One region of the Colwellia sp. SU-HH01172 genome, then DNA from elsewhere that is predicted to be linked to it. Evidence: predicted binding sites of a transcription regulator. Region 1 holds the regulator's gene; the other holds the start of a gene.
The links. Region 1 encodes LexA, which represses DNA repair genes until DNA is damaged. Its sites were predicted from a motif close to TACTGTATNNNNATACAGTA; they were not measured.

Region 1 (10,600 bases):
TGTTACCGCAGCTAGCGGTGGCCTTAGTGAAATGGATGTGAAATTTCAAATAGAAACTGAATTAACTGACTCACTAACAGGCGAAGTACTTGGCGCAGCAATTAAACAAGGCTTTGGCGAAAAACTTGATGATAGTGAACAAGCACTGACGTTAGACAATGTAAAACCTCTTATAGATAACTGGGCTACCACGATGAAAAGCACGTTAACTGAGATCTTAAAATAGGAGAGGGTTTATGGATTACGCAGCATTATTTCTAGTATTTTTTGTCGGCATCGTCATTTTTTATGGCATCATCGTTATTCATGATATCCCCTATGAAATTGCAGTACATCGTAACCACCCTCATCAAGATGCCTTGCATGTTGCTGGTTGGGTAAGTCTATTTACACTGCATGTGCTTTGGCCATTTTTATGGATTTGGGCAACCTTATATCGTGAAGATAGAGGTTGGGGCTTCAAACATCAAACCCAGAGCAGTCATTCAGAACTAGCGCAATTAACTCAAGAAGTTGAATCACTAAAAGCTGAGTTGAATATAATTAAGCAATCGCTTAAAACTGTGGAGGAACAATAATATGGATTTAATTATTATTCTTACCTACACCGCTATTTGTACAGTAATTTTTAAAGTATTTAAAATCCCATTAAATAAATGGTCAGTGCCAACAGCAGCTTTAGGTGGAGTGTTCATTTTAGGTGCGTTGTTAATGTTGATGAATTACAACCATCCATACGCAAAATATGGCAAGGAAGTATTTGTTAGTATTCCTATTGTGCCCAATGTGAGTGGTACGGTAAAAACCGTTGATGTTATTGCCAATCAACCCGTACAAAAAGGTGATTTACTGTTCACGCTTGACCCAACACCGTTTCAAGCAAAAGTTGATCAAGTCTCAGCCTTACTAGCTGACGCAAAAAGTAGTGACTTGCAAAATGATCAAAAACTTCAAACCGCAATAGCCAATGTTGCTAAAGCGAAAGCTGATAAAGAACGTAACTATTCAAATTACCAACGCTACCTAAAAGGTAAAGAAAAAGCCGGTGTAAACTCACCTTTTACTGAGCAAGAGCTTGAGAACAGAAAGCAGCTATTTGAAGCATCTAACTCAAAACTACTTGCCGCTCAGTCAGAGGAAAAAAGAGTTAAACTAATTGCCGATGCTGAAATATTAGGTTTGAACCCGCAAGTAGCACAACTGCAAGCACAATTAGACAAAGCCTTGTTTGACTTGGCAAGCACACGTGTTTACGCACCAACAAACGGCATGGCAACGCAAGTCGCGTTACGACCAGGTGTACGAGCAGCCTCTTTACCACTTCGACCAGTAATGACTTTCATACCGAATGAAAAACGTGTTTTTGCTGGCTTGTTTTGGCAAAATTCATTATTAAAAATGAAAGCAGGGCTAGACGCAGAAGTGATTTTAGACAGCGTTCCTGGCCACGTCTTTAAAGGCAAACTGGTTCAGCTATTGCCTGCAATGTCAGAAGGTGAATTTCAAGTTAATGGCCAGCTAATTTCTGCTAATAGACTTGCTGCGCATGGTTTTGCTATTGGTCTTATTGAGCTAGAAGAAGACTTGTCGGATTATGGCTTACCTTTTGGTATTCAAGGTAAAGCTGTGGTGATAAATCATGATAGCGACCCGCTACATGTTTCTTTAATGAGACGGATTCTACTGCGAATGATGGGTTGGATTAATTATGTATACCCTATTAAGTAAAATGTAAGTTATTAGAGTAGCTACTAATATGGGGTCGTTTCAACCTAGCGATCACTACATTTATTGCCTATTCTATTATCAAAGCCTTTCTTGTTATATTGTTTATTTGTTCATCATTAATTCTTGCGTTTATTTACAGCCTGTATACAATGACAGTGATACTGTTTAAAAGTACAGGCTACCATAAGTTGCTTAAGGAAAAAATATGCGCCCTTTAACACCCAGACAACAGCAGATATTTGATCTGATCCGAGAAAAAATTTCTGATACAGGTATGCCACCAACACGAGCAGAAATTGCTGATTTTTTTGGTTTTAAATCAGCCAATGCCGCCGAAGAACATTTAAAAGCGTTAGCAAAAAAAGGTTATATTGAAATGTTACCAGGCACCTCCCGCGGTATTCGTTTAGCGGAAGAGTTTGTTGAGGAAGATGGTCTCCCCTTAATTGGTCGCGTCGCTGCTGGTGAACCAATACTTGCTCAAGAGCATGTTGAAGATCATTATAAAATTGACGGTAGTTTATTTCATCCTGTCGCTGATTATCTGCTACGTGTTAACGGCGAAAGTATGAAAGATATTGGTATCTTGGATGGTGACTTATTAGCGGTTCATCAAACAACTGACGTGAAAAATGGCCAAGTAATTGTTGCTCGAGTTGAAGATGATGTTACGGTTAAGCGCTTTAAACGTGAAGGTAACGTGGTTTATTTACATGCAGAAAATGAAGATTTTGAACCGATCGAAGTTGATTTAACTAGTCAACATTTTAATGTTGAAGGGATCGCTGTTGGCGTTATTCGTGCAGCTGATTGGATGTAAATTCTATTTTATCTCCTACTATCAAGGTTAACTTTTGTTTTATTATTGTGCAGGTTTCTAAAGGTGCTTATGTTTTAAACCTGCGCTTTCCCTTCTTTAAGTTTGTTTCCTTTCTTTAAGGTTTGTTTTTTAAGAATAATTATCATTCTTACTCCTGAAACGCTCAAATAGATTGTTTTTTATACGATTCTGATGTGAAGCTTTTATTAAATTTTCGGTATGATGATCACATGCTGAATAAAAATTAAACATATCTCTAAAGCCTTTAAAAATGCACAAAAAGCCCGGTTTAGGGTTATTACTCTATTGTATTTATTAACTTTTATTTTTTATGCTTTTTAAATTTTAAATTGACCCAGATCAAGTTTTAAGTAATTCTAGTCTAGAAAACGTACAAATATAACAATAGGGCGTATTTGACGACTGTTCAATATTACGCCACTTAAATAATAATAAATGTATGAGCAAAATCACTGGTTTATCACGATAAAAATATGATTAATTAGTTGTTTTGCCTTAAAGGGTGAAGGAGATGTCGAGTGAAAAGACGTAACCTAGGTTTGCTGTTGCTAGGGGGCTTGTTGTCTAGTTCAGTTATGGCAGATATGCCGCTGAACTTGACCAAAGGTGTTACGGAGGTTAGTAGAGATGTATATGACTTACATATGCTAGTGCTCTATATCTGTACTGCTATTGGTGTTGTGGTCTTTGGTGCAATGTTTTGGTCTATGGTATTTCACCGTAAATCAAAAGGTGTTAAACCAGCAACATTTCATGAAAGCACAAAAGTTGAAATTCTTTGGACGGCAATTCCAGTCGTAATTCTAATCGCTATGGCAGTGCCTGCCACTTATACGCTCATTGATATGGAAAATAATGATGATGCGGATCTGACAGTGCAAATTACCGGCTCTCAATGGAAGTGGCACTATAAATACTTCGATCAAGATATTGAATTCTATTCAGTACTTTCTACTCCTCGCGAACAATATGAAAATCAAAATGGCAGTTCAGCAGAAAAAGGTGAAAACTACCTGCTAGAAGTTGATCGTCCTTTGGTTATTCCTACCAATAAAAAAGTACGTTTTGTTATTACCTCGGATGACGTTATTCACGCTTGGTGGGTACCTGCATTTGCTGTTAAGCAAGATGCAAACCCGGGTTTTATTAATGAAGCATGGACTAAAGTTGACAATCCTGGCACATATCGCGGCCAATGTGCGGAGCTATGTGGTAAAGACCACGGCTTTATGCCAATTGTGGTTGAAGTTAAATCTGAAGCAGACTATGCACTTTGGGTTGATGAGCAAAAACAATTAAAAGCTAACGCGGCGGCGGCTGAAGCGGCGTCATTAAATGCCTCAGTTTCTATGGATGAATTAATGCAGTTAGGTGAAACAACCTATACCGCTTATTGTGCAGCTTGTCACCAAGTGAGTGGCCAAGGATTACCTCCTGCATTCCCAGCACTTAAAGGCAGCGCTATTGCAACAACAGGGCCAGCAAGCGAGCATATAGATATTGTTTATAACGGTAAAGCTGGCACAGGTATGCAAGGTTATGGCAAGCAATTGAGCTTAAAAGAAATTGCTGCTGTTGTGACTTATGAGCGTAATGCTTGGGGTAACAATACCGGCGATGCTGTACAAGCGGCTGATGTTAAAACGGCCGTTGGAGGTGAAGCAGAAAGTTTAACTGAAGCTGTGAAAGAAGCCGCCGCTGAAGTAAAAGAAGAGGTTACCCAGGCAATTACTCAAGAGATGGCGAAAGTAATACCTACTGAAGATTTATCTAAGGTTTATAGCCAAGATGAATTGATGGCCATGGGTGAAAAAGTTTATATGAGCGCATGTGCTGCTTGTCATCAAGCCAATGGTGAAGGTATGGCGCCGGTATTTCCTGCCCTAAAAGACAGTGTAATTGCTAAAGGTGACATGGCCGTACATATCGATATGGTAGTTAACGGCAGTAAGAAAAATCCAGCGATGGCAGCCTTTGGTGGCCAATTAACTAAAACGCAAATTGCTGCAGTTGTCACGTACGAGCGTAATGCTTGGGGTAACAATACCGGTGATTTAGTCCAGCCAGCAGATGTTGCTGCTAGCGCGAAGTAGGGAGGCGTTAAAATGACTACAGATGTAATTAATGATCAATCCGAGCATGATTCACATGACGGTGAACATCATGATCATAAAATGACTGGCCTTAAGCGCTGGTTGTATACCACTAACCATAAAGATATTGGTTCCATGTACCTATGGTTCTCTTTTATTATGTTCTTAACCGGTGGCGTGATGGCACTGGTTATTCGTGCTGAGTTATTCCAGCCGGGACTACAGATAATTGAGCCAGATTTCTTTAACCAAATGACCACAGTACATGGTTTGATTATGGTTTTTGGCGCGATAATGCCAGCCTTTACCGGTTTGGCTAACTGGATGTTACCTATGATGGTAGGCGCGCCAGATATGGCGCTGCCACGTTTGAATAACTGGAGCTTTTGGATTCTACCATTTGCTTTTGCTATTTTATTATCGTCTTTCTTTATGGAAAGCGGTGCACCAAATTTTGGTTGGACCTTCTACGCGCCACTATCAACAACCTACAGTAACGGTAGTACAGCATTTTTTGTTTTTGCTGTTCATATCATGGGTATTTCATCAATTATGGGAGCGATTAATATTGTCGTCACCATTATGAATATGCGTGCTCCAGGTATGACTTACATGAAAATGCCATTGTTTGTTTGGACATTCTTCATTACGGCTTACTTACTAATAGCGGTGATGCCAGTGCTCGCGGGTACCGTAACTATGGTATTAACCGATACCTACTTTGGTACGAGTTTCTTTGATGCTGCCGGTGGTGGTGACCCAGTAATGTTCCAGCATATTTTCTGGTTTTTTGGTCACCCTGAAGTTTACATTATGATTTTGCCTGCTTTTGGTATTGTTTCTACAACCATTCCAGCGTTTTCTCGTAAAAAACTCTTTGGTTATAGTTCAATGGTTTACGCGACAGCATCCATTGCTTTCTTGTCGTTCATTGTTTGGGCTCACCATATGTTTACCACAGGTATGCCGTTATTTGGTGAACTGTTCTTTATGTATTGTACGATGTTAATTGCGGTGCCGACGGGTGTGAAAGTATTTAACTGGGCAGCAACCATGTGGCGTGGCTCGATTAGTTTTGAAACACCAATGTTGTTCTCTATTGCCTTCGTTATTTTGTTCACTATTGGTGGTTTCTCTGGCTTGATGCTAGCCATGACACCGGTGGATTTTCAATATCATGATACTTACTTCGTTGTTGCTCACTTCCACTACGTGCTGGTAACTGGTGCCTTATTTTCTATTTTTGCTGGTGCTTATTATTGGTTACCGAAATGGACTGGCTATATGTACAACGACACGTTAAGCAAGTGGCATTTTTGGTGTTCATTAATTTCAGTGAATTTATTGTTCTTCCCTATGCACTTTTTAGGTTTAGCCGGTATGCCGCGTCGTATTCCTGATTATGCCTTGCAGTTCGCTGACTTTAATAAATGGGTCAGTATTGGTGGCTTTGCCTTTGGACTTTCACAATTAATTTTCTTAGTGCTAGTGATTAAGTGCATTAAAGGTGGCGAAAAAGCTCCGGCAAAACCTTGGGACGGAGCAGAAGGTTTAGAATGGACAGTGCCTAGCCCTGCGCCGTATCACACCTTTGAAAAACCACCAAAAATTGATTAATTGGAGACAAAATGGATAACGGCGAAACGCAAGATAAAACCTCAGAGCAAACACAAGTGCAAGCGACTGACGCATCAGTGAAAAAAACAGTTAAAAAACTGATGTTGATAGTGTTTGGTATGTTTGGCTTTGGTTTTGCGATGGTGCCGTTATATGACGTGTTTTGCGATATCACCGGGTTAAACGGTAAACCGTCTAATGTTGCTGCAACATACAACGCGGCAACAATAGACACCGAACGTACAATTACCGTGCAATTTTTGACCCGAACGGCTAAGGGCATTCCTTGGCAGTTTGAGCCAATGATAAACGAAATAAAGGTACATCCAGGTGAAAGAAAAACCGTTAAATTTTATGCCAAAAATGAGTCTGTAAGTGATATTGTCGGCCAAGCCGTACCGTCAGTTTCACCAGGTAGGGCCGCGGTTTATTTTCAAAAGATTGAATGCTTTTGTTTTAATAATCAGCCGTTAAAAGCCAGTGAAGATGTTGAAATGGGTTTACAGTTTTATGTTGATTTAGACTTACCCGACGACGTTTCCACCATCACCCTATCTTACACTTTATACGATATTACAAGCTCGGTTGATTCTTAAGTGCATGGCACTTAAATGAGGGGAACAACAATGACGACAAAAGAATACGAAAGTTATTACGTACCAGCGCAAAGTAAATGGCCAATAATTGGTGCCATTGCGCTATTTTTAATTGCCGTTGGTGCAGGCAGTTATGTAGCAAATTTAAATAATCCTGACAGTGTTGGCGGCGGTTGGATATTACTTGCCGGTATCGCGTTGATTATTTATATGATGTTCGGTTGGTTCAATAATGTTATTACTGAGTCAATGTCTGGAAAATACAGTCATCAAATGGACAATTCATTTCGCCAAGGTATGAGTTGGTTTATCTTTTCAGAAGTGATGTTTTTTGCTGCTTTTTTTGGTGCCTTACTTTATGCCCGTACTTTTTCGGTACCTTGGCTAGATGGTGCCGGTAACAATGCCGCAACCGCTGCGATTTTATGGCCTGACTTTACCGCGACTTGGCCATTAATAAAAACCCCTGATGGTACTGAAACAACGGCTATGGGTTGGTATGGTCTGCCGTTGATTAATACCATTTTACTGTTAACTTCTTCAGTTACTGCCCATTTTGCTCATGTAAGTTTAGAGCAAGAAAAACGTGGTTTATTGAAATTTTGGTTAGGCTTAACGGTACTCTTAGGTTGTGTGTTTTTATATTGCCAAGGCTTAGAGTATGCCCATGGTTACGCTGATGAAATGAAACTGTATTTAGACAGTGGTATTTATGGCAATACCTTTTACTTGTTGACTGGCTTCCATGGTATGCATGTTACTTTAGGTACCATCATGTTATTGGTAATGCTTATTCGGGTGTTTAAAGGTCATTTCACACCGAAAAATCATTTTGCTTTCCAAGCAGCAAGTTGGTACTGGCATTTTGTTGATGTAGTCTGGGTACTATTGTTTGTGTTTGTTTATATTATCTAGCGCTATAGGCTGATGAATATAAGAGCTTTAAGGTACGATATCTACAATGTTAGCTATCGTACCTTATAACTTAATATGGACGTGGGTTAGGTGTAATAACACCGGTAAGTATCGCCAGTAAAAGTAACAGTATAAGAATGACAGAAGTAATCACACGGCGACCAATAAATTTCGACATAGGTGGCTTGTTTGGATCATTTCTATTCATAATAAATAGTGCTCGGAACAGGTTATAAATCATAAAGGCTAATAAGCCGACAACAATAATTTTAATTAACACAGCATTCTCTCTTTTATAGTCTGTTTTTAGTTAGTGAACATGCGGTAGTCTATGAATTCGGTATCACTTCAGCACAAGTTAAAACAACTTAATTGGCCGATGGTTATATTTACCATGCTAGTATTTTCGTTATTAATCAAGCTTGGATTTTGGCAAAGTAGCAGAGCACTTGAAAAAGAACAACGCCAACAACGCATCAGTGAATTGAGCCAGCGCCAAGCACTTTCATTAACGCAAGTATTAGCACTTAGTGGCTTACAAGATGGTATTAATGACTTACCTATTGAACTTAATGGTGAATTTGTTGCTGATAAAGTGTTCTTATTAGATAACCAACCGGATAAAGGACGTTTCGGGTATCGTGTCTATCAAATAATTGCAAGTGACAACCACTCGATATTGGTTAATTTGGGTTGGGTGCAGGGGTCAATAGACCGCAATGTACTACCAGAAATAACGGCAATTACAGGACAACATGTTATTACTGGCCACGTACGAGAAATTGAAATAGGTATTCAATTACAAGCACAAGATTTTGTTAATCCATCGTGGCCATTACGAGTACAACAAATTGAATTAGACAAATTTTCACAATTAATTGGCAAGAAACTATTGCCCTTTGTTGTTTACTTAGATAAAAAAGAGACTATTGGTTATAAAAAGAACTGGCAGCCGATTGTCATGCCTCCAGAAAAACACCGAGCATATGCCTTTCAATGGTTTAGTTTGGCTCTTGCATGGTTGAGCTTGATGATTTGGGCAGCCATAAAAATGAGTAAAAATAGCAATACAGAATAATAAGTAAGAAAAATATCGAAACCGACATCACCACCTAAAAACAAGAATAAAAGGCTGAGTTGTATGAGTTCTTCAGAGTTAAAAAAATCGCGCCGCAGTATGCTAATTCTCTTAGCGGTATTTATCATTCCCGTGGTGTTGGCTAAGTTAGCGTTAAATCAGCAATGGTTCAATTATGGTGTTACTAATCAAGGGCAGCTAATAGAGAACGAATTAACTTTAGCAAAATTAGGTTTGAACGTTGATGACTTTGATCATCAATGGCTAATGTTATACAGCTTGCCAGAAAATTGTGACGACCAGTGCGAAAAAGTCTTAGTCAGCGTAAACAATACCTATATTGCTTTAGGTAAAGAAATGCCACGGGTTAAACCGGTAGCGCTAACTCAACAAAATTTAACCACAGAACAATCAGATAAAATTCAAATCAAAAAATGGCATGTTCAAGCTATGCCAGCATTAGCAAAAACTGCTATCACACGATCTCAAGTATTCATCGTTGATCCGTTAGGTAACGTCATCCTTAGTCATCTGCCGCCTACAAGCACTGAACAATTACCACAATTTGGTAAAGCAATTTTAGCTGATTTTAAGAAGCTGCTTAAATATTCGAGGATCGGCTAAATGAGAACCCAAAGCTTCGCCGATATTAGAAAGCTCGTTTTTGTCAGTATTCTACTGGCTATTTTAGTGGTCAGTTTAGGTGCGTATACCCGCTTAACCCATGCTGGGCTTGGTTGTCCTGACTGGCCAGGGTGTTATGGCTTACTTGATGTGCCAGAAACAGCCGAACAAATTACTGCCGCGGAACAAGCGTTTCCAGAACGGCCAGTAGAGCCAGAAAAAGCCTGGAATGAAATGATCCATCGCTACTTTGCAGGAACCTTAGGGTTATTGATTTTAGCCATAGCCCTTTTGTCATTTAAACGACGGGCTCAAGGTGGACCTGTTGGTTTACCGATACTGATTTTAGTCGTAGTGATATTTCAAGCGGCATTGGGCATGTGGACCGTTACCATGAAGTTAATGCCCGTTGTCGTAATGGGGCATTTGTTAGGAGGTTTCACCACCCTCTGTTTGTTATTTTTATTGTATTTACGTATAAGTGGCTACCGAGTACCGGGTGGTGATTTTGCGCTAAAAAAATATGCTAAGTTTGCCGTTATCGGTATTTTTATTTTAGCGGGGCAAATTGGTTTAGGGGGCTGGACATCATCGAACTACGCTGCGCTAACTTGTACAGAATTACCAATTTGCCAATCAGACTGGCTAGAGCAGCTTACCTTTGAACATTCTTTTGACTTAGTACCGCCAGAGAAAGACAGTTACGAATTTGGTCATTTAGATCACGCCTCTCGTGTCACTATTCATGTCATGCATCGATTAGGGGCCATTGTCACGGCGTTATATTTATTTTGGTTGGCCATTAGTATTTATCGAAAAGCACAATCGCCATTTTTCAAAAATGCGGCGATGAGCTTAGGATTTATTTTAAGTGTACAAATCGGCTTAGGTATCAGTAATGTTTGGTTTTCTTTACCGCTGAGTGTTGCTGTTAGCCACAATGTTGTGGCCGCCATGTTAATGATGTCATTGATCACTATGACATATAGTTTAAAACGTAAGATTTAGGGGCAGATTATGAGTGAAAGTAGCACAATAGCAGCGAGTCATAGCGCACCTAGTACGCCGATTTGGCGTGATTATTATGAAATCACTAAGCCACGGGTGG
Region 2 (10,600 bases), on a different contig from region 1:
TATACAAGTGTAAAGACAATTTACGCCGTTGTATCAACACTTGGCTTAGCTTTTGACACCATCACCATCGCAGGACGAATTAAACGACCATTTAATTCATAACCTTTTTGCATTACCGCAATAACGGTATTTGCAGCAACACCTTCAACTTCTTGCATTGACATCGCTTGATGTAATTCAGGGTTGAATGGTTGGTCTTGTGGGTCAATCGCTTTAATAGCAAATTTCTCTAAAGACGCTAATAAACCTTGGTAAGTTAACTCAATGCCTTCAATGATGCCTTTGTTGTTTTCGTCATCTTTATCAATGTTTTGCAAAGCACGCTCTAAGTTATCAACGGTTGCTAACATTTCACCGGCAAATTTTTCTAAAGCGAATTTACGCGCCTTTTCAACATCTTGTGCGGCACGACGGCGAACATTGTCAACTTCGGCTTTAGCACGAATAACAGAATCTTTTTGATCTGATACCGTAGCTTTTGCCGCAGCTAAAGCAAGTTCAAGCTCATTAATTTTTTCTTGCTCTTCACTAACAACTTCATGAGCGTGCTCATGTTGCTCTTCAACTTGCTCTTCAGCTTGTTCAATTATTTCTGCTGCTAGTTCATCTGCTGCAATTTCTTCAGCACTTTTATTTTCTGTTGACTCGTTGGCCATGAAAAACTCCAAAGTATCTTTAATTTTCAAAGTTGGTAAAACACAATACCGCTAATTATGGGGACTTGTTTTTATGATTCAAGCACAAAAGTGAATCATTTAAGAAAAAGTCAACTTTACAACTGAGTAAAATAGCGCGAAACTGCCCTTAGTCGCCTATTTTATTACGGTTTTATCTCAAGAATGAGTCAATTATACAAAACGGTGGGCTTAATTGGTAAACCTCATCACGACGGTGCCAGTTCAACCATTGAAACTTTACATCGCTATTTATCTGCGCAAGGTTACCAAGTGCTGATAGAAAGTTCAGTTGCACCATCAATTAAACTTGAAGATATTGCTGTTGCCACATTGACTGAAATAGGTGAACAAGCCGACCTCGCGATAGTAGTGGGTGGTGACGGCTATATGCTTGGCGCGGCTCGGGTACTTTCCTGCTATGACATTGGTGTTTTAGGCGTGAACCGTGGCAACTTAGGCTTTTTAACCGACTTATCTCCCGATGATTTAGTGGCACCACTTGAAGCCATTTTAAATGGTGAGTCTCGCTGCGAACAACGCTTTATCATCGAAGCGGAAGTGTATCGTCACGGTAAACTTAAAAGCTCGAATAGCGCGGTAAATGAAGCGGTATTGCATGCCGGTAAAGTCGCTAACATGATAGAGTTTGAAGTTTATATTGATGGCAGCTTTATGTTTAGTCAACGCTCAGATGGCTTAATTGTATCAACTCCAACCGGCTCAACCGCCTACTCAATGTCGGCAGGCGGTCCTATATTAACGCCAAATTTAAATGCTCTGTCATTAGTGCCTATGTTTCCGCATACCCTGACCAGTCGGCCAATTGTCGTTGACGGTAACAGTGAAATAAAACTAAAACTTGCCAATGAAAACTATGAGAACTTACAAGTTAGCTGCGACGGTCACGTTATTTTAGCCGTGATGCCGGGTGATGAAGTTATCATCAAGAAAAGCGAATTTACCTTGCGATTAATTCATCCGCTTGATCATGACTACTTTAATGTTTTACGAAATAAATTAAGCTGGGGTAATAAACTCTATTAGTCAGTCGCGCTTGCAGCCCTGAATAAACGGGGCTTGAAAATAAAAGTACAAACATTGCTTGAAAAAAAACCAGATACTGTATAAATTAACAGTATCTGGTTTTTTTGTATTTATCGTCGTTAAAACAGCTTCACTGCTCAATCAAGCTGCAGCTAACGAAACTAGGACTGACTATGTTATTACAACTCAACATTCAAAACTTTGCCATAGTGCGCTCGCTAGACATTGACTGGCAACAAGGTATGACTACCATCACCGGCGAAACCGGTGCAGGTAAGTCCATTGCCATTGATGCCCTCGGACTTTGTTTAGGCGACAGAGCTGTCACTAATGTTGTTCGTCCAAATTGTGCCAAAGCAGAGCTTGCTGCCACCTTCGACACAACCAAAAATAAATCGGCACAAAAGTGGCTGAAAAAAAATGATATGTTGCTGGATAATGAATGTATTCTTCGTCGGGTAATTTCCGCTGAAGGTCGCTCGAAGGCCTATATTAACGGCAGCCAAGTACCATTAGCGCAACTGAAAGAAATTGGTCAGCTGCTAATTAACATTCATGGTCAGCATGATCATCAACTAATTGTAAAAGCGAGCGAGCAACGCAACATACTCGACGCCTATGCAAAACATCAACACTTACTTGATGATGTAAAATACTACTTTCACCAATGGCGTGAACTAAGCCAAGAAGCTAAGCATTTACAAGAAAGTAAATTACAGCGTGAAGCCAAACAACAGCTATTGCAATATCAAGTAAATGAATTGAATGAGTTCTCTTTACAAGTTGACGAGTTCGAAAGTTTAGAAACCGACTACAAACGTCAAAGCAATGGCCAGCATATTCTTAACGAAACATTAATTGCGGTGCAGCAATTATCGGAAAATGAGCAATTTAACGTTGTTGACGGTTTACGACAAAGCGCTGAACAAATTGCGTCATTAGGCAACTTTGACCCAGCATTAAAAGCTATAGCTGAACAACTTAATGACTCACTGATTCAAGTTGAAGATGCCAGTCAGGAAATAAAGCATTATTACGAAAGCCTAGAGTTAGACCCACAAGCATACACCTTAATTGAAGAGCGTTACTCAACGGCAGTGCAACTAGCGAAAAAACATCAAGTAGCGCCCGAAGCACTTGCAAACTTTCACCAGCAACTATTACAAGAGTTACAATTATTTAGCTCTGACGAAAGCCGCTTAGATCAAATTAATGATGATATAGAAGCAGCGAAACAAAAATATCAAGACGCCGCTCAAGTATTATCAGCTTCAAGAACAAAAGCAGCAACCAAACTTAGCAAAATGATCACCAACAGCATGGCTGAATTAAACATGCCACACGGCCAGTTTTTCATCGACGTATGTCAAAATAAAGAACAAACAATGTCGACCAACGGACTCGATCATGTCAATTACCTTGCCAGCTTAAACCCAGGACAAGCACTTGAAGCCATGAACAAGGTTGCCTCAGGTGGCGAACTTTCGCGCATTAGCTTGGCCATGCAAGTTATCCTAGCCGACAAAGTGATCACACCAAGTTTAATTTTCGATGAAGTTGATGTTGGTATCAGCGGCCCAACCGCCGCTATGGTTGGCGCAAAGCTACAGCAGCTTGCTAAAAAAACCCAAGTTATTTGTGTAACTCACCTGCCACAAGTTGCCAGTAAAGGCCATCAGCAGTTATTTGTTGCTAAGTTAACTGATGGCGAGCATACCGAAACCACAGTAACGGAACTTTCTAGCGATGGCCGCGTCCAAGAAATTGCCCGTTTACTCGCCGGTGATAAAATTACCGAGAATAGTCTGGCTAATGCGCAAGAATTACTTGCCGGATAAAGCAAATATTTTCAAGCGGGCAAAATAAACGAAAAATAATTTTGTATCTCTTAGCCCGCTTCGCTATTATCCCCGTTCAAACTAAAAAGGATAAATATAATTACCATGTTGTTTCGAGTATTAGCTATTGTTATCGCCCTATCTGTTTCTGCCTGTTCAAGCTGGGTTTATCGCATCGATATCCCACAAGGTAACTACTTGGAACAAAAAGACATCGACAAACTTCAAATTGGTATGACAAAAGAGCAAGTTAAGTTTGTATTAGGTAGTCCCGTTGTAGAAGACGCCTTTAATAAAAACATTTGGCATTACGTTTACCGCTTTAAATCAGGTAGAAACGAAGAATATAATGCAGAAAAGAAATTTACGATTACCTTTGAAGACAACAAAATTGTCAATGCCGAAGGTGATTTCGAATTACCAGAAAGCTACTACGTACCTATGATTAATTAATTACAATCATTAGCCAACGTACTTAGTATTAAAAAAGCCAGCTAATTTAAACAGCTGGCTTTTTTATGAAAACAGAAAAACTTAATTCGATTTTGCTCTTCTTGGATCAACTCGGCCACCGGTAATTTTATCGGCACGCCCTTCTTCTTTCGCTTTTTCCGCTCTGCGCTTGCGCACTTCTTTCGGATCAGCAATCAATGGACGATAAATTTCAATACGGTCTAAATCTTTTACTATATCTTTTAATTTAGCCGCTCGGTTCCAAATACCAACATTATTTACGGCTAAATCAATTTCAGGAAAATCTTCAATAATGCCTGAACTGAGAATTGCCTGTTCAACCGTGGTATCAGGCGCAATAGTGCAAGCAATTATTTCTTGACGTGTTGGCGTACCATAAACAACTTCAATGGCAAACTGCGCAACTGCAACACTTTCTTCATTCATAACGTCTTCGCTCATACTAAACTCAATATTTATAAAATTTGTCGAATTACACTTTTACTAACAACTTCAACTTTTCTAGCCGTACACTTCTTTTGCTCGCTGAGTAAAAGCATGCACCATATTATTCGCTAAATTGTTAAATATTCTACCAAAGGCCAAATCGAACATTTTGTTAGAAAACTCATAATCTAAGTTCAGTTCAATCTTGCATGCTTCATCAGATAAAGCTTTTAATTGCCAACCACCTACTAACTGCTTAAAAGGTCCATCTACTAAACTCATTTTAACTTCTTGATTACTAATCAAAGTATTTTCAGTAGTAAACCACTTCTTTAAACCACCTTTGGAAACTAATAACGCTGCGGTCATTGAACTATCATCTTGGGCAATAATTTTACTATCACTACAATCCGGTAAAAACTTAGGGTAAGAAAGCACATCATTAATTAAATGATACATATCTTCTACACTGTGCATCACTAATGCACTACGACTTATGTTTGGCATTCACCCTCCAATTCTCAACCGCGCTATCATAGCAAATGTCTTTAAAAAACGCATTAAAGTCGAAAATGATAAATAAGCCGTTTAAATAGCACAAATTCTCCGTATAATAACGCGCTTGCTATCTATTTTGGCAAACATGAATGGAATTAAAATGGCAAAGAAGAAAAAATCAAAATCATCGAATAGCAACACCATAGCGCTGAACAAAAAAGCTCGTCACAACTATAACTTAACCGACAAATTTGAAGCCGGTATGAGTTTGCAAGGTTGGGAAATTAAAAGTATACGCAGTGGTAAAGTCAACATATCTGACTGCTATGTTTTTATTAAAGACCGTGAAGCCTATTTAGTTGGTGCTGAAATCATGCCACTTAATGCAGCATCAAGCCACGTAGTGTGTGATCCAAACCGTTCACGCAAGCTGTTATTGAACCGTCGAGAATTAGACCGTTTATGTGGCGCCGTTGAGCGTGACGGCTACTCACTCATTGCTACCGCAATGTATTGGAAAGCCTGCTGGGTGAAATTAGAGTTTTATCTCGGTAAAGGTAAGAAAGATCACGACAAGCGTGCCGACATTAAAGACCGTGAATGGGCGGTTGATAAAGGTCGCTTAATGAAAAATAAAAACTTAGAACGCTAGTTTATTCACTAAGTGGTTAAAAAATACCACGTTGTCTATTTAAGTTAAGCGTTGTACAATGCGCTTTATAGGCTATTTTAGCTTATAATGAAAATGTAAGAACTTTGGGGCGGATCTAGGATTCGACAAGATTCACGAAACCCAAGGTGCATGCCCAGGGGCGGTTGGCCTGGTAAAAAGCCGCAAAACTATAATTGCAAACGACGAAACGTTCGCACTAGCCGCTTAAGGCTAGCCATCGCCTCATAAACTCTCCTATTGTTTAGAGGATCGATGGTCACCCCAAGTAGGATAGCGAGGGAAGCACGCTTAAGGCTGAACCGCGAAATAGTATTAAGCTCACCATGACGAAGCCTGTCGATTGGCGTCCAATTGGTTAAATAAATAATCGACTAAGCATGTAGTACCGAGGATGTAGGTTTTTTGGACGGGGGTTCGATTCCCCCCCGCTCCACCACACAATAGCCTTTACAATCAAATGGTTGTAGGGGCTTTTTTATTTCTCGTCCACTTTTAGTCCACCAAAAATAAAAAATATAGTCTTTTGAAATATAGGGCAGAGTTTCGAATTCACCCGAACGTGCCAAAATTTATCTTTTGCTATCAGACACATACAAATACTTAATATTTAAAGTACCACACTTCTAATTTTACTTCCTACTGACCTTTAGAGCTATCAAATTTAAATAACTGTACTTTGCTCACAAAAATTAAACTTAAATTATCTAACGGCCTGTTATTTTTCCAGTTTGAATTATTTTTGTTATGCGGCAATAACTCTAATCTATTTCTATAACATTAGGATGCTTTTCAGATGAATACTCATGATATATATCATCGAGGTAGGTTCCAAGCTCAACAGACTCTAGATCAGATGGAATAACAACATCGTAGACTCGCGCGCGAATACCTGTATTTGATTCATTAAATAATTGCCATTCATCATTTTTTTTATGAACTGACATCCGTTTGCCAAATACATTGAACCTGAAAATCACAACAGAAACCTCCTAGAGACATAACGCCCCATTAAAAGACTTTTGATAGCTGGTAAAAATGTGAAACGAAGTGGAACCTAACCAACTGTTAAAAGTCCTCCTTGAATGGCTTGTTATACATTGTTGAAACTAATAAATAACCGTGTACCACACCTCACAATCAGGGGAGTCTTTAACGTACCGAAGATACATTTTTTTAGAAGATGCATGAGCCGTTAATAACATACTATACATTTCTTTAAAGTGGGGGTGATTGCGCTTAATTGTAAGGTATACCCCCTCGCTTAATGAACAAGACATATCACTTAGATTAGAACCTACGGGTGGTGGAACTTTAACGCTTCCATTTGGGTGCAAATATATTCTATCGATCTCACCTGCACACGCAAGATTTGCGGCCTTACACCCTTCAAAGGGTGGTGTCCCTCCCAATGTAGCACCAGATAAAAAAAACAAAAGCAACATGATATGTTTCATATAAAACTCATTCCTAGATTAAATGTATAACGCCTCGTTAAGAGGCAAAAAGTTGTTGACTAAAATTAGCGACGAAGGAGCAAAAGCCAACAACTTTTTGTCCTTTTAAACGACTTATTATATTTTACTTATTAATGATAACTCTCTCTAGTCGACAAAATTTAGAATTATTATCATCAATAGCTCTTATTGTTATAGCTTTATCAGCTGATTGAGCGGTTAATAATAAGGATAATAAAGTGTCATACCCAGGAGAATTTTTTTCCAGTTCTAACCAGTAATCATCAGTACAATTAACACCTTCAATTGAATGTTTAGGGTTGGTTTGAATTAGAAGGTTCCCACTGCTTGACCATGCAGAGATCAATTGCACTTTCAATCCGTGTGAATCTTTATAGTTCGCGGCTTGAGTATGTGTTGAAAGTAATAACAACAATATTAATAATTTTTTCATTGACAGTCACCATAAAATATAACACTCACTAAGAGGCAAAAAACAATGGATTAAAATAAGCGACGAAGGAGCAAATAGCCAACTGTTATTTGTCCTGCTTGAATGGCTTGTTATATTTTGGGGTTTAAGGTTATATATTTTAAAGTGCAATCTGTTCCATTGCCGTCAACGCCTATGCGGACTGTTACACCTGACTTATACGCTTCCATAGCTGCAGTGTACTTCATAGAAGTAGGAATAGTGTCGTTTAGATGGCCCACCATCACAATATTACTAGTGCAACTCCAAGCTGAGCCATTACTAGGGGCTGTAGCTCCAGTTATGAAAATATTTATTTTATCGCTTGAAACGCTAACTTTTTGGACACTTCCTGTCCAGTGAACTGTTTGGGCAAAAACAACATTCTGTACCATAACCCCAGCAAAAAACACTAATGGTTTTAGGTTCATAAAAACTCCTTTCAAATTTGAAAAATATAACGCCAAGCTAATAGGCGTTTATTGTTTGGCTAAAATTGTGAGCGCAGCGAAACGAGCCAAACTTTAGTAGTCCCACTTGAACAGCTTGTTATAACTAAAATCGAGACTCTTGTATAGCAAGAAAATCTAACTCACAGGTATCTCCAGAAGAGTTAGCTCTAATCTTTTTTCCAGACATGTATCCTGCAAGTGCGATGCTCATCATTTGATTTAATGCCATTTCTGAATGCAAACTATGCGTAATGTTAGCGATACCATCGCATTCCTCAACAAGCTTAAATGTTGCATCATCTGAGAAATATAGTTTTGTCACTTTACTCGAAGGGTAGTCGTATACTTTGATAGCTTTTAAGGTCCCAAAAGCTATATCGCCCGCAAATATTGATGTGCTAAATAGGCTCAGAAGTACGATAGCTATTTTCATTAGTTCAATCCTAGTTTGGGAAAAGTTATAACGCCTAGTTAATAGGCAAAAAATTGTTGGCTAAAATTAGCGACGAAGGAGCAAAAGCCAACTTTTTGTTGTTCTTTAAAACGACTTGTTATATTACTGAACAATACGTGCATGATGGATATTCATATGATTATGTGGACTACATCCTGAGATCCAAACTTGAACTTTTTTACCCGACATATGGGCAGCTAGAAGCAAAGAATATATTTCTTCAAATACAGGGTTATTTTCTTTGCTAACAACATAGTAGCCTGGGCTTGTACAGTTACTTGGGTTAGTGTTCATATTTTCTAGTCGAAAAACTCCATAGCCGCCATGTGCGGTGTGAGCATAAGTTTCTAAAACCTTGCTAGAAGAACTCCATCCAGCATAGACTGACATGGCCCCAAACATAAAAAACATTACAATTAGTAATCTAAAAATTTTCATATACCCTCCATATAGTAATATAACGCCCAATTAAGAGGCTTTTTAATGGTTTGCTAAAATTGTGTAGCGAAGCGGAACCGAGCAAACTGTAAAAAGTCCCGCTTGAATTGCTTGTTAGCTGCCGTTTACTTCGAAATAGATTCTTGGTAATTCCGTACCCCAAGATTGATTTTTAAATTCCATCATTTTCGCAAAATCAAAATTTGAAATGATAAATTCATTATTGCCTTTCCAGGCAATTTTATAATTTATAGCCTTTGGTTTTCCATCTAAACGGATTAGCGTATCCGTAGTTTTTAAAGAGAATGGCGATAATGATTTATTTTTCACTCGCTCGACATATATTTGAGTTTGAGGGCTAGAAAATCCGCCACAACCACTCATCATAACAACAGCTCGTAATTCACCATTCGGAGAAAAAAGCTCTTCATATTCATCTTTAGAGCATGCGCTACTTAATAGAAAGCCTAATGAATAGATAATGACTGTAATTAAAATACCAAACCAAAATATTGCTGCGCCTAAATTCCACAGTTTCTTTTTAAAGTGATACAAAGCTAAATTCCTTTTAGGCTGCTAACGCCCTGTTAAGGGGCAAATTGTAGTTGGCTAAAATGTGATGCAAAGCGGAACAAGCCAATTGTTATTTGTCCCGTTTGAACAGCTTGTTATATTTATTTTATAAGTTGAAATGAATTAGGAATAGTTCCATTAGCGGATGCAGAATCACATGATTCTTCACCCCAAAAACGCAACTTAACTTCTTTATCTGCTATTAAAGCTGAGTGAGCTATTGACACTCTGATTTTTGTATTGTCATCTGTCGCAACACCAAGTCGATAATCTTTACCATTTACCCTTACGATTACATAACTTTCTTGGTTGCCATATTCTCCCATTTTCACTGCACTAGGGACTCCAATGCAATCTGCGGAAGCAAATGTATTCACAGAAAAGAGAACACTTAATGGAAATATACATAATTTAATTTTATTCATAATTATCCTTGTAGATCGCACAATAAATATAACGCCTCATTAAGAGGCTAATAATAGTTGGTTAAAATATGCGACGAAGGAGCAAAAACCAATTGTTTTTTGTCCTTTTGAATGACTTGTTATACGTTTTATCCACTCCGAGAAGGAAGATACATGCTTCTTGCCATAGGACGTCCTATAGTACCTCCGCTCGAGCAGCTGTATGAGTATAGCTCAATCGTTTTACCTGCCATGTAAGCTGATAATGCCATGCTATACATTGCCTTAACCTCTTCAGGATCGTCAGTTTCAGATTTAATGTACCAAATCCCTTGGGTCATAATGCTACACCCCTCCTTATTCTCCCAGTTGCCTGATATAACAAATGAGTTGCCTTTAATACTGGAAATCCAGTTTATTGATGATTTCCCTGTGTACTCACCTGAAGTTGCAGAAAAAGAAAGTGTTAACATTAAAACAGATAAAAATTTATTCACTTAGAGCTCCATGCTAATTTATTGAAACGTATAACGCACAACTAAGGGGCAAATAATTAGCTTGGCTAAAATTTTGAGCGAAGCGACAAAAGCCAAGCTTTATTTGTCCCGCTTGAACAGCTTGTTATATTTTTTATTCGCTTTACTTTACAACAATATGTTTCAAATCTTCGACTCCTCCTCTTAACGTGCAAGTACCGGTTCCACCTAACCAGACATTTTTATT

Region 2: a site for LexA is predicted at 1,796-1,815, ahead of recN (DNA repair protein RecN). Genes of this name have one in related genera too.

Annotation. Positions count from the first base shown of each region.
Region 1 covers NZ_BAAJMB010000006.1:270,663-281,262, reverse strand. Annotated here, with positions in the region: gene AC27JP_RS16445 (DUF3313 domain-containing protein) at 1-226, shown strand, start outside; gene AC27JP_RS16440 (DUF3302 domain-containing protein) at 237-578, shown strand; gene AC27JP_RS16435 (HlyD family secretion protein) at 580-1,728, shown strand; gene lexA (transcriptional repressor LexA) at 1,934-2,548, shown strand; gene coxB (cytochrome c oxidase subunit II) at 3,145-4,662, shown strand; gene ctaD (cytochrome c oxidase subunit I) at 4,675-6,279, shown strand; gene AC27JP_RS16415 (cytochrome c oxidase assembly protein) at 6,291-6,875, shown strand; gene AC27JP_RS16410 (cytochrome c oxidase subunit 3) at 6,906-7,790, shown strand; gene AC27JP_RS16405 (DUF2909 domain-containing protein) at 7,861-8,070, opposite strand; gene AC27JP_RS16400 (SURF1 family protein) at 8,122-8,868, shown strand; gene AC27JP_RS16395 (hypothetical protein) at 8,932-9,492, shown strand; gene AC27JP_RS16390 (COX15/CtaA family protein) at 9,517-10,500, shown strand; gene cyoE (heme o synthase) at 10,510-10,600, shown strand, end outside.
Region 2 covers NZ_BAAJMB010000001.1:383,672-394,271, forward strand. Annotated here, with positions in the region: gene grpE (nucleotide exchange factor GrpE) at 21-656, opposite strand; gene nadK (NAD(+) kinase) at 840-1,721, shown strand; gene recN (DNA repair protein RecN) at 1,895-3,559, shown strand; gene AC27JP_RS01740 (outer membrane protein assembly factor BamE) at 3,665-4,012, shown strand; gene AC27JP_RS01745 (RnfH family protein) at 4,094-4,474, opposite strand; gene AC27JP_RS01750 (SRPBCC family protein) at 4,535-4,966, opposite strand; gene smpB (SsrA-binding protein SmpB) at 5,118-5,609, shown strand; RNA gene ssrA (transfer-messenger RNA) at 5,716-6,066, shown strand; gene AC27JP_RS01765 (DUF7661 family protein) at 6,389-6,607, opposite strand; gene AC27JP_RS01770 (hypothetical protein) at 7,209-7,538, opposite strand; gene AC27JP_RS01775 (hypothetical protein) at 7,649-7,987, opposite strand; gene AC27JP_RS01780 (hypothetical protein) at 8,112-8,441, opposite strand; gene AC27JP_RS01785 (hypothetical protein) at 8,565-8,900, opposite strand; gene AC27JP_RS01790 (hypothetical protein) at 9,015-9,455, opposite strand; gene AC27JP_RS01795 (hypothetical protein) at 9,575-9,898, opposite strand; gene AC27JP_RS01800 (hypothetical protein) at 10,027-10,374, opposite strand.